DNA from 2 places in the Pseudomonas sp. S2_A10 genome. Region 1 is predicted to be linked to the other one. Evidence: predicted binding sites of a transcription regulator. Region 1 holds the regulator's gene; the other holds the start of a gene.

The links. The regulator sigma-54, encoded in region 1, starts transcription at its own class of promoters, with help from an activator protein. The targets are predictions, from matches to a motif close to ANTGGCATNNANNTTGCTNT.
Region 2: a site for sigma-54 is predicted at 3,722-3,741, ahead of AB4N41_RS16330 (flagellar hook-length control protein FliK). Genes of this name have one in related genera too.

What each region holds. Positions count from the first base shown of each region.
Region 1 covers NZ_CP162773.1:2,911,887-2,917,768, forward strand. Annotated here, with positions in the region: gene rapZ (RNase adapter RapZ) at 1-799, opposite strand, end outside; gene ptsN (PTS IIA-like nitrogen regulatory protein PtsN) at 802-1,266, opposite strand; gene hpf (ribosome hibernation-promoting factor, HPF/YfiA family) at 1,278-1,586, opposite strand; gene AB4N41_RS13075 (RNA polymerase factor sigma-54) at 1,660-3,150, opposite strand; gene lptB (LPS export ABC transporter ATP-binding protein) at 3,317-4,042, opposite strand; gene lptA (lipopolysaccharide transport periplasmic protein LptA) at 4,042-4,587, opposite strand; gene lptC (LPS export ABC transporter periplasmic protein LptC) at 4,574-5,146, opposite strand; gene AB4N41_RS13095 (KdsC family phosphatase) at 5,155-5,679, opposite strand; gene AB4N41_RS13100 (KpsF/GutQ family sugar-phosphate isomerase) at 5,679-5,882, opposite strand, start outside.
Region 2 covers NZ_CP162773.1:3,624,428-3,630,309, reverse strand. Annotated here, with positions in the region: gene fliN (flagellar motor switch protein FliN) at 1-439, opposite strand, end outside; gene fliM (flagellar motor switch protein FliM) at 495-1,463, opposite strand; gene fliL (flagellar basal body-associated protein FliL) at 1,473-1,976, opposite strand; gene AB4N41_RS16330 (flagellar hook-length control protein FliK) at 2,317-3,684, opposite strand; gene AB4N41_RS16325 (Hpt domain-containing protein) at 3,790-4,137, opposite strand; gene AB4N41_RS16320 (ATP-binding SpoIIE family protein phosphatase) at 4,168-5,871, opposite strand; gene AB4N41_RS16315 (STAS domain-containing protein) at 5,877-5,882, opposite strand, start outside.

The DNA.
Region 1 (5,882 bases):
CCAGTCGTTCGGTCAGGTAGACGGAGCGGTGATGCCCGCCGGTGCAGCCAATGGCAATGGTGACGTAGGCGCGGTTGCTGGCGGCGAAGCGTGGTAGCCACTTGTTCAGGTAGGCGTAGATGTCCTGATACATTTCTTCGACATCCGGCTGCTGCGCCAGGTACTCGGCCACCGGTGCATCAAGGCCCGATTGCGCACGCAGTTCCGGTTTCCAGTACGGATTGGGCAGGCAGCGCACGTCGAACACCAGGTCGGCGTCGACCGGCATGCCGCGCTTGAAGCCGAACGACTCGACCAGAAACGCCGTACCGGGCTCCGGTTGATTCAACAGGCGCAACTTGATGGTGTCGCGCAGTTGATACAGATTCAGACTGGTGGTGTTGATCTTCAGGTCGGCCAGATCGGCGATCGGACCGAGCAGGGCGGTTTCGTCGTGAATCGCCTCGGCCAGTGAGCGATTGGCGTTGCTCAGCGGGTGACGACGACGGGTCTCGGAAAAACGCTTGAGCAGGGTTTCTTCATCGGCGTCCAGGTACAGCACATCGCACTTGATATGCTTGGCACGCACGTCTTCGAGCAACTCAGGGAAACGTGACAGATGGCTGGGCAGGTTGCGCGCATCGATCGACACGGCGACCAGCGGCTGCGCCAGTTCTGTGTGAATCAGCGCTCGCTCGGCCAGTTCCGGCAGCAAACCGGCCGGCAGATTGTCGATGCAGTAGTAGCCGTTGTCCTCAAGGACATTCAGGGCGGTACTTTTACCCGAGCCCGAACGGCCACTGACAATGATCAAACGCATGATTAGTGCCCGTTCTGCTCGTCCAGTACAACCTGGTACAAGGCTTCATTGCTCGGAGCGCTGCGCAATTTGTCGCGCACTTCCTTGCGGTCGAGCATGCTGGCGATCTGGCGCAACAACTCCAGATGCGCGTCGGTTGCGGCTTCCGGGACCAGCAGTACGAACAACAGGTCCACCGGAGCGCCGTCGATGGCGTCGAAATCGATCGGGGCTTCGAGGTGCAGCAGGGCGCTCACTGGCCCCGCGCAGCCCTTGAGGCGGCAGTGGGGAATGGCGATGCCGTTGCCAAAACCGGTGGAGCCGAGTTTTTCACGGGCGATCAGCGCCTCGAAGACATCCTGCATCGCCAGATCCGGCACTTCGCGGTGGATCAGGTTGGCAATCTGTTCGAGGGCTTTTTTCTTGCTGCCGCCCGGCGCGTTCACTTGGGAACGGCCGGGGGTCAGGATGGTTTCAAGTCGGATCATGGATAGGGGTGTTAACGACCGGTCGCGCCCTGGAGGAGGCTCTGGGTCTTTTCCTTATGCTTTTTGAGTTGGCGATCCAGCTTGTCGGTAAGTGAGTCGATCGCAGCGTACATGTCGGTATCTTCTGCGTTTGCGACCACTTCACTGCCGGGAATATGCAAGGTGGCTTCGATCTTCTGTTTCAGCTTTTCGACGCACATCGTGACCTGCACGTTGGTGATCTTGTCGAAATGTCGCTCCAGTCGCTGGAGTTTTTCCTCGATGTAGGAACGCAGAGGTTGGGTCACTTCCAGTTGGTGTCCACTGATGTTGACTTGCATACAGCTTCTCCTTCGTTGCCAGTGCATAAAGCGGCAGGCCGAAAAGCCTGCCACTGGAACGCTGTAACGTGGCTTACATCAACCGCTTGCGTTCGCTCGAAGGCGCGATTCCGAGGGATTCGCGGTACTTGGCGACGGTGCGGCGAGCCACCTGAATGCCTTGTGCCTCCAGTAAACCAGCGATCTTGCTGTCACTCAACGGCTTTTTCTGATTTTCCGCAGCGACCAGTTTCTTGATGATCGCGCGGATCGCCGTGGACGAGCATTCGCCGCCTTCGGAGGTGCTGACGTGGCTGGAGAAAAAGTATTTCAGCTCATAAATACCGCGCGGGGTATGCATGAATTTTTGTGTGGTCACCCGGGAAATCGTCGATTCGTGCATGCCGACCGCTTCGGCGATGTCATGCAATACCAACGGCTTCATTGCTTCGTCGCCGTATTCGAGGAAGCCGCGCTGATGTTCGACGATCTGCGTGGCCACTTTCATCAGGGTTTCGTTGCGGCTCTGCAGGCTCTTGATGAACCAGCGCGCTTCCTGCAACTGGTTGCGCATGAAAGTGTTGTCGGCGCTGGTGTCGGCGCGCTTCACAAAACCGGCGTACTGGGCGTTGACGCGCAGGCGAGGCACCGATTCCTGGTTCAGCTCGACCAGCCAGCGCTCGTTGTCCTTGCGCACGATCACGTCGGGAATCACGTATTCGGCTTCGGTCGACTCGATCTGTGAGCCGGGACGCGGATTGAGGCTCTGCACCAGTTCGATGACCTGGCGCAGCTCGTCTTCCTTGAGCTTCATGCGCCGCATCAACTGGCTGTAATCGCGGCTGCCGAGCAGGTCGATGTAATCGGCGACAAGCCGCTTGGCCTCGGTCAGCCACGGCGTCTTCGCGGGCAGCTGGCGCAATTGCAGCAGCAGGCATTCGCTGAGGTTGCGGGCGCCGATACCAGCGGGCTCGAATTGCTGGATGCGATGCAGGACGGCTTCGATTTCGTCGAGCTCGATGTCCAGTTCCGGATCGAACGCTTCAAGAATTTCTTCGAGTGTTTCGTCCAGATAGCCCTGATTGTTGATGCAGTCGATCAGGGTGACAGCGATCAGGCGATCGGTGTCGGACATCGGCGCCAGGTTCAGTTGCCAGAGCAGATGGCTTTGCAGGCTCTCGCCGGCGGACGTGCGGGTGGTGAAATCCCACTCATCGTCATCGCTGCTGGGCAGGCTGCTGGCGCTGGTCTGGTAAACGTCTTCCCAGACGGTATCCACTGGCAGTTCATTGGGGATGCGCTCGTTCCAATCGCCATCCTCGAGGTTATCCACCGTCGGGGCGGTTTCCTGGTAGGAGGGTTCCTGGATTTCGGCGGGCTTCTGTTCGGCGTTGTCGGCCAGCGGATCGGCGTTGTCGAAGTCGTCGCCTTCTTCCTGGCGCTCGAGCATCGGATTGGATTCCAGAGCCTCCTGGATCTCCTGTTGCAGGTCCAGGGTCGACAATTGGAGCAGGCGGATGGCCTGTTGCAGCTGCGGTGTCATCGTCAGCTGCTGGCCCATTCTCAAGACTAGCGATGGTTTCATGGCAGGGGCTTAACACCTTATTCGCCGGCGCTTTGCGCCATCCACTACAGGGCGCCGAAGCGCCAAACTTAAGCAAATTATATGCCTGAAACTGAAGTGTTTGCCTAGAGCGCTGTAACAATTAAAGCGGATAAATGCGCCTTGAATCGATACAGCGCTGTCGCGCTTACAGGCGGAACTCGTGACCCAGATACACTTCCTTGACCAGATCGTTGGCCAGGATGGTCTCGGCATCGCCTTCAGCGATCAGTTGACCGTCGTTGACGATGTAAGCGGTTTCGCAAATGTCCAGCGTCTCACGCACGTTGTGGTCGGTGATCAGCACACCGATGCCCTTGGCCTTGAGGTGATGGATGATCTGCTTGATGTCGCCGACCGAGATCGGGTCAACGCCGGCGAACGGTTCGTCGAGCAGTATGAATTTCGGTGCCGTCGCCAGGGCGCGAGCGATTTCCACCCGGCGGCGTTCACCACCGGACAGGCTCATGCCGAGGTTGTCGCGGATGTGGCTGATGTGGAATTCCTGCAGCAGGCTTTCCAGCTCCTTGCGACGACCGGCCTTGTCCAGCTCCGGGCGGGTCTCGAGGATCGCCATGATGTTGTCGGCGACCGACAGTTTACGGAAGATCGACGCTTCTTGCGGCAGATAGCCGATACCGGCCTTGGCGCGGCCGTGCATCGGCTGGTGGCTGACGTCCAGATCATCGATCAGCACACGGCCCTGATCAGCCTGCACCAAGCCGACGATCATGTAGAAGCACGTCGTCTTGCCGGCGCCGTTCGGGCCGAGCAAGCCGACGATCTGCCCGCTGTCGATCGACAGGCTGACGTCACGCACGACCTGGCGGCTTTTATAGGCCTTGGCCAGGTGCTGAGCTTTCAGAGTTGCCATTACTGGGATTTCTCTTCGGTTTTCTTCTTCGGCTGGATCACCATGTCGATGCGCGGACGCGATTCGGTGACCTTGCTGCCTGTGGCGCGACCGGCGCTGGCCAGCTTCTTCACGGTGTCGTAGACGATTTTTTCGCCCTGGGTGACGTTGTTATCCTTGTCGATAACCTTGGCCTTGTCGATCAGCACCACCCGGTTCTGCTGGGCGTGGTATTGAATCGTCACGCCGTAGCCCTTGACCGGGTTGGCGTCGCCCTGGGTCTGCAACTGCTCGAAGTAAGCCAGGTTGCCTACCGAGGTCACCACGTCGATGTCGCCATTGGGCGCGCGCGTCATGGTCACGGTGTTGCCTTTAACGATCATCGAGCCCTGGGTAATGATCACGTCACCTTTATAGGTGGCGATGCCATTCTTGTCGTCCAGTTGGGCGTCGTCGGCCTGAATGCGGATAGGCTGCTGCTGATCGTTCGGCAGGGACCAGGCGCTCGCGCTTCCCAGTGCTGCGCCCAGACTGAGCAAAATAGGGAGGGTTTTAACGAGCCTCATACTGTCCTCTTACGTTCGATTGCAGGTGTATCCTGCTGTCCTTCAGGTACGCTTTCATTCCGACGCCAGTCGATACGCCGCCAGCGCCCTCGATTCTAACGGGTTGCGCGGTCTGCGCATATTCTTGCTGCGGGAACACGGTCATGCGGGTGCTGGTGATCAGGGTGCCGCGCTGTTTCTCATCGGTGCGCTGTACGCGGACCGAATCGATCAATTCAACTTCGGTGCCGCCCGAATTCACTTCGCCGCGCTCGCTGGTCACGTGCCACGGGAAGTCGGTGCCGCGGTACATGTTCAAATCAGGCTTGGTTACCAGAGTGACATCGGTGGCCTTGACGTGCTCGGCCTTGTCGGAGGTCATCTCGTACTGCACCTTGCCGTCGGGCAGGTACTGAATGGTGTGCGTGTTGGTCGCGTACCAGTCGATCGGATTCTCGGCGGCCGAGACCGGCGGCTTGTCGAGGAAGCGCTCCGGGCTGATGTTCCAGTAGCCCACCGCAGCGAAAATCGCCGCGATGCAGCCGAACAGCAGGAAATTGCGAAACTTTTTGCTAAACATGGTCAGGCTCACAGGTACGCGGCGTTGGCCGCTTCGAGGCGGCCCTGGGCGCGCAGGATCAATTCGCAGAATTCGCGGGCGGCACCTTCGCCGCCACGGGCGCGGGTAACGCCGTGGGCGTGTTCGCGGACGAAATCGGCAGCGTTGGCCACCGCCATGCCCAGCCCTACACGGCGGATCACCGGCAAGTCTGGCAGATCGTCACCGAGATAGGCGACTTCTTCATAGCTTAGGCCCAGTTGCGCGAGCAGACCGTCGAGTACCACCAGTTTGTCCTCGCGCCCCTGAAACAGATGCGGGATGCCGAGGTTTTTCGCGCGGCGCTCGACCACCGGGGTCTTGCGACCACTGATGATCGCCGTCTGCACGCCGGCATTCATCAACATCTTGATGCCCTGGCCGTCGAGCGTGTTGAAGGTCTTGAACTCGCTGCCGTCTTCGAGGAAGTACAGGCGCCCGTCGGTGAGCACACCGTCGACGTCGAACACTGCCAGTTTGATCGCTTTGCCGCGTTGCAGCAGATCGTTGCTCATTACATGACTCCTGCGCGCAGCAGATCGGAGAGGTTGAAGGCGCCGATCGGGCGATCCTCCTCGTCGACGACTACCAGGGCGTTGATTCGATGGTCTTCCATGATTTTCAGGGCTTCGGCGGCGAGCATGTCGGGCCGGGCGGTCTTGCCGTGTGCAGTCATCACCTGGTCGATGGTGGCGCTGCGGATGTCGATGGCGCGATC
Region 2 (5,882 bases), 710 kb from region 1:
GTTCGCTTGGGCTGATCACGTCGGTCAGGCGGATGCCGAACTTCTCGTTGACCACCACTACTTCGCCGTGGGCGATCAAGGTGCCGTTGACCAGCACGTCGAGCGGCTCACCGGCCAGACGATCAAGCTCGATCACCGAACCCTGGTTGAGTTGCAGCAGGTTGCGGATGTTGATGTCGGTACTGCCGACTTCCATCGAGATCGACACCGGAATGTCGAGGATCACGTCCAGGTTCGGACCGTCGAGGGTCACCGGATCATTGTTCTTCGGCACGCTGCCGAACTCTTCCATCGGCAGACGGTTGGAGCTGGAAGTGCCGGCGTCGGCGGCCAGCAGTGCATCGATGTCAGCCTGGCCGGCGTCACCGGTTTCTTCCAGGGCCGCAGCCCATTCATCGGCCAGTGCCTGGTCGTCCTGCGCGTTCATATCGTCGTTCATCATGTGTCCTCGGCGGGCAACAATTCGGTTAAATACGGGGGTGAAAAGCGCCGCCTCAGCGACGCTCGATCGGCTCGATCACCTGCAACGCGAGGTTGCCTTTGTGCGAGCCCATCTTGACCTTGAAGGCCGGCACGCCGTTGGCGCGCATGATCATGTCTTCCGGCATCTCGACCGGGATCACATCGCCCGGTTGCATGTGCAGGATGTCGCGCAGCTTCAACTGGCGGCGGGCCACGGTGGCGCCGATCGGCACGTCGACATCGAGCACGTCCTGGCGCAGGGCGTTGACCCAGCGCTCGTCCTGATCGTCGAGGTCGGACTGGAAACCGGCGTCGAGCATCTCGCGCACTGGCTCGATCATCGAGTACGGCATGGTCACGTGCAGATCGCCGCCACCGCCATCGAGTTCGATGTGGAAGGTGGAGACCACAATTGCTTCGCTCGGGCCGACGATGTTGGCCATGGCCGGGTTCACTTCCGAGTTGATGTACTCGAAATTGACTTCCATGATCGCCTGCCAGGCTTCTTTCAGATCGACGAAAGCCTGCTCGAGCACCATGCGCACTACGCGCAACTCGGTCGGGGTGAACTCACGCCCTTCGATCTTGGCGTGACGGCCGTCACCACCGAAGAAGTTGTCCACCAGCTTGAACACCAGTTTGGCGTCGAGGATGAACAGCGCGGTGCCGCGCAGCGGTTTGATCTTGACCAGATTGAGGCTGGTCGGCACGTACAGCGAGTGCACGTATTCGCCGAACTTCATCACCTGCACACCACCGACAGCCACGTCCGCCGAGCGGCGCAGCATGTTGAACATGCTGATGCGGGTGTAGCGGGCAAAGCGCTCGTTGATCATTTCCAGCGTCGGCATGCGTCCACGGACGATGCGATCCTGACTGGTCAGGTCGTAGCTTTTGACACTGCCGGGTTCGGCAGCATTATCGGTCTGTACCAGACCATCATCGACGCCATGCAGCAGCGCATCGATTTCATCCTGGGACAGCAGATCCTGCACGGCCATGTCGTGTTCCTACTGCAGTACGAAATTAGTGAAAAGCAACTGTTCGATGACCACTTTGCCCAGTTCTTTCTGCGCCACTTCCTGGACGCTGGCGGTGGCCTTCTGGCGCAACATCTCTTGGCCGACCGGTGTCGCCAGTGTGGCGAAATCCTGACCGGAGAAGAGCATTACCAGGTTGTTGCGGATAACCGGCATGTGCACTTTGAGCGCGTCCAGATCGGCCTGATTCCGCGCCAGCATGGTGATGCTCACCTGCATGTAGCGCTGACGGCCGTTCTGGTTGTAGTTGGCCACGAAGGCCGGCGCCATCGGCTCGAAAATCGCCGCCTGCTTGCCGACCGGCGCTGCTTCAGCGGCCTCGGCAGGCTTGCTTTGCGCGCCGTGCATGAAGAACCAGGTCGCCCCGACGGATGCACCAATGGCCACCAGCAACGCCAGCACGATCACGATGATCAGCTTGAGTTTGCCTTTGGTTGCGGGGTCTTTTACTGCTGCAGCTTCGCTCTTCGCCATGCCAATAATCCGTCACTAATCGGGGGTTTCACAGTCGCACGGCAAGGCAAGAGCAAGTGTTATGCCAGAAGTGTCGGAGGTCGAGAACGACGCTAAAGTCAAAAGCACCCCTCACCCCAGCCCTCTCCCTGAGGGAGAGGGGGCCGACCGAGATGTAATGGGGCTGGACATCGACCTGCACAACCGAGGTGATTGCAAGTTCAGGGCGGGAATCAACAGGTCGCCGAATGTCGAACGGATTCAGCGATGCTCGTTCAGGTCGGCGTAGTTCTTCAAGATTCCCCAATCGGTCCCCTCTCCCCTCTGGGAGAGGGCTAGGGTGAGGGGGCTCTTGATTTGCTCAGGCGTAATAGTCGACCGCGCTGCTGCCAATTACGCTGGTAGTCTGCGCCGCCACTTCAGCGACAGTAGCCGGTGCCAATTCCTCATCCGCCGAATCCAGGCGGCCACCCGCAGCGCTGGTCCGGCCACTCTGCCCCTGCTGCGCCTGTTCCTGACCTTGCTGCCCCTGCCAGCCACGGTTCTGGTCGGCGACGTTGACGTCCACCTGGCCCATGCCCTGCTGGTTGAACATGTCACGCAGGCGGTGCATCTGGCTGTCGAGCGCTTCACGCACGCTTGGGTGTGCGCTCATAAAGGTGACCTGGGTTTGCTGATCGGGAACCATGTTCACGCGGATATCCAGACGCCCAAGCTCCGCCGGCTGCAACTGAATGTCGGCGGCCTTCAGGTTGACGCTGGACAGGTACATGACGCGGTTGACCACTTCTTCGGTCCAGCCGCTCTGGTGCATGGCGATCGGCTGATTCACCGGCAGCGCATTGGCGGTTTTCGGCGTAGCGGCCTGGGTCAGTGCCGCCAGACGGTTGGCGAAGTCATCGACGCGGGTGTCGCTGGTAGCCGATTTCAGATCCTTCAGACCATCGTCGATCAGCCCGCTGAAAGCTTGTTCGCCGCCCTGACTGGTGCTGTCCTTGTCGGCCTGCACGTCGAGCATGCTGGCCATGCCGGCGGCAAAGTTCTGCGCGGCGGTCAATTCGCCGTCAGCCTGAGCTTGAGCAGGCGTGGCTTTCGGTTGCGCCTGACTGGCGGCGGAAATATGCCCGCCCTGCTCCATCGCCATGCGCACGGCCGGCATCGAGTCGAGCGGGTCGGCCGATGGATCGAAATCGCTGTCGGTTGCCGCCGGATCTTTGACCATGCCCGACACGACCGCCAATGCAGGCGTCTCGGTTTCCGGCTGCGCTGGCGTGGCGACTGTTGGCGTTTGCACCACAGGCGCTGCCACCAACGGCTGAACGACTTGCGCCAAGGCCGGATCAAGGGCCGGGTCTACAGGCGCGGCATCGGCCACAGGGGTTTGTACGGTTTCAGTGGTGTCATCGGCAGTCGCTGTCGCGTCGTCGCTCGCCGCCGCCTTGTCGGCAGGCAACGCTTTGCCGCTATCGGCAACTGCTGGCTCGGGCGCGGCAGACTGCTCTTTGCCGATATCCTTTTTGCCGCTGCTGTCCGCGACCTTATCGCGTGCCGGCTTGACTGAATTGTCAGCGCTCACGGCGGGCTTGGCCGGCGCCTGATCGGCAAACACTTTGGCGAAGCTGGAGGCCTTGTCCCCGGCGTCTGCGGCCATTGCCGACGATTTGGCAGAGACGGCTTGCGCCTTGGCCTGAGCGGCGGTCTGAAGAAGAATGTTGGGGGTCGCAGGCATGACAAGGTCTCCGCTGCACTGGGATCGTAGGTACAGTTGAGCAAGTTGACTGCAAGTGCCGGGCCAGTTTGGCCAGACACTTGCGAAAAGCGCCGGACGGCAGCTTCAGTGGATGTGGGCGTGGTGCTTTTCGCTTTCGTACACCGGACGTACTTCGGCGAATTCAGAATGGATATCGGCGACTAGCTGAGCGAGCGCTTCCGGGCTTTTGTCCTTCGCGTTCGACTCCAGGTCCTGGCACAACTCGGCCAGTCGAACCGCGCCCATGTTGCTGGCGCTGCCCTTGAAGCTATGCGCTACATCGGAAAGCGCTTTGGCGCTGGTGCTGTCCTGCAACTCGTGCAGGCGGCTTTGCGAATCTGCCAGAAAAGTCTCCAGCAATTCCGTATAGCCGTCCTCCATCACCTCGCGCAAAGTATCGAGGACTTCGCGATTTACATGTGCGTCTGTCACTTGCTCACTCCTTGATCAAGAATGGGCGGATTATGCCTCAATCTCCCAGAAAAACTCCACGCTGGCACTACGACCCTGGTCCGACCAACTGGCGTTGCGCCCCAGTTGCCGGACCAGACCGATGCCGCGTCCCGACAAGCGGACGTTATCCACGGGCCTTTCCATGACCCGCGCCACATCAAACCCCTTGCCACTGTCATCGACACGAATGACCAGCCGCCCACCCTCGCCTTGCGGCTGGACCTGCAAATGCACTCGCACGAAACCGTCTTGCAGCGCCTCCAACCGCGCCGCGCGCATTTCATAGTAGCGGGCGAAACCTGCCGCATCGCGTTTGAGGCTCGAGTCCAGCCCGAGCACGCCATGCTCCAGCCCATTGGAATACAACTCGGCGAGCACGCTGTACAGCGCCCCGCTTTGCGCGCGCAGGCCATGCACCTCAAGCAGCAACTGCAAGAGGAACGGCAATGGATTGAAGCGCCTGAGTGTGGCGCCGCGAAACTCGAAACTGGCCGACCAGTCCAGCGGGCACGACTGGCCGCTGTCGGAATACACCGGCGTCGCGCCGTGGGCCTGAGCCGACTCGAGCAGACTGACCTCGACCATGCTTACGTCATCTCGGGCCTGTCCGCGAAAATCGCGCAGCGCCTGTTCGATATCCTCGAATAACCGATCCGGCTCGCGGTTCGCCGCAAACACCTGCTGCAAGCGTTCAACGCCGAACAACTGATCATTGGCATCGCAGGTATCGATGACACCGTCCGACAACAGGAACACCCGATCATCAACCGCCATCGGATAGACATCCGTACGGTCATCGAAGGCTTGCGCGCTGAGAATCCCCAGGGGCAAATGCCGCGCCGGCAAGGGCACGCGTTCGCCACTGGCCATGCGGTGCAGGTAACCGTCGGGCATGCCGCCGTTCCACACCTCCACCGAACGGCTCTGGAAACTCAGACTGAGCAAGGTGGCACAGCAGAACATGTCCACCGGCAGGATGCGCTTGAGCTTGGCGTTCATCTCGCGCAGGGTTTCGGCCAGGCCATAGCCCTTGGCGGTCATCCCATAAAACACTTCGGCCAGCGGCATCGCCCCCACCGCTGCCGGCAAGCCATGCCCGGTGAAATCGCCGAGCATGACGTGCATGTCACCGGCCGGCGTATACGCAGCGAGCAACAGATCGCCATTGAACAGGGCGTAAGGCGATTGCAGGTACCGAATGTTCGGCGCACTCAGGCATCCGGAATGCGCGACCTTGTCGAACACCGCTTTGGCCACGCGTTGTTCGTTGAGCAGATAGTCATGATGTTTCGCGATCAGATCGCGCTGCTGCAGGACCGTGGCCTGAAGGCGACGCAAGCGATCCATCGCCTTGATTTTGGCGGCAAGGATCACCTGGTTGTACGGCTTCGCCAGAAAGTCGTCGCCGCCGGCCTCCAGACACCGGGCCAGCGCTTCACTCTCGGTCAGCGAGGTGAGGAAGATGATCGGCACCAACGCTTCACCCGCCAGCGCCTTGATCTGCCGCGCCGCTTCGAAGCCGTCCATCACCGGCATCAGCGCGTCCATCAACACCAGATCGGGCTGCTGCTCTTTGAACGTTTCGACCGCCTCGGCACCATTGGCCGCTGTCAGCACCTGATGGCCCTGACGGCGGACGATGGTCGACAGCAGCAGCCGGTCGGCGGCACTGTCTTCGGCGATAAGAATAGTCAGCGGCTCTTGCGCCTGCATGGGCATCAACT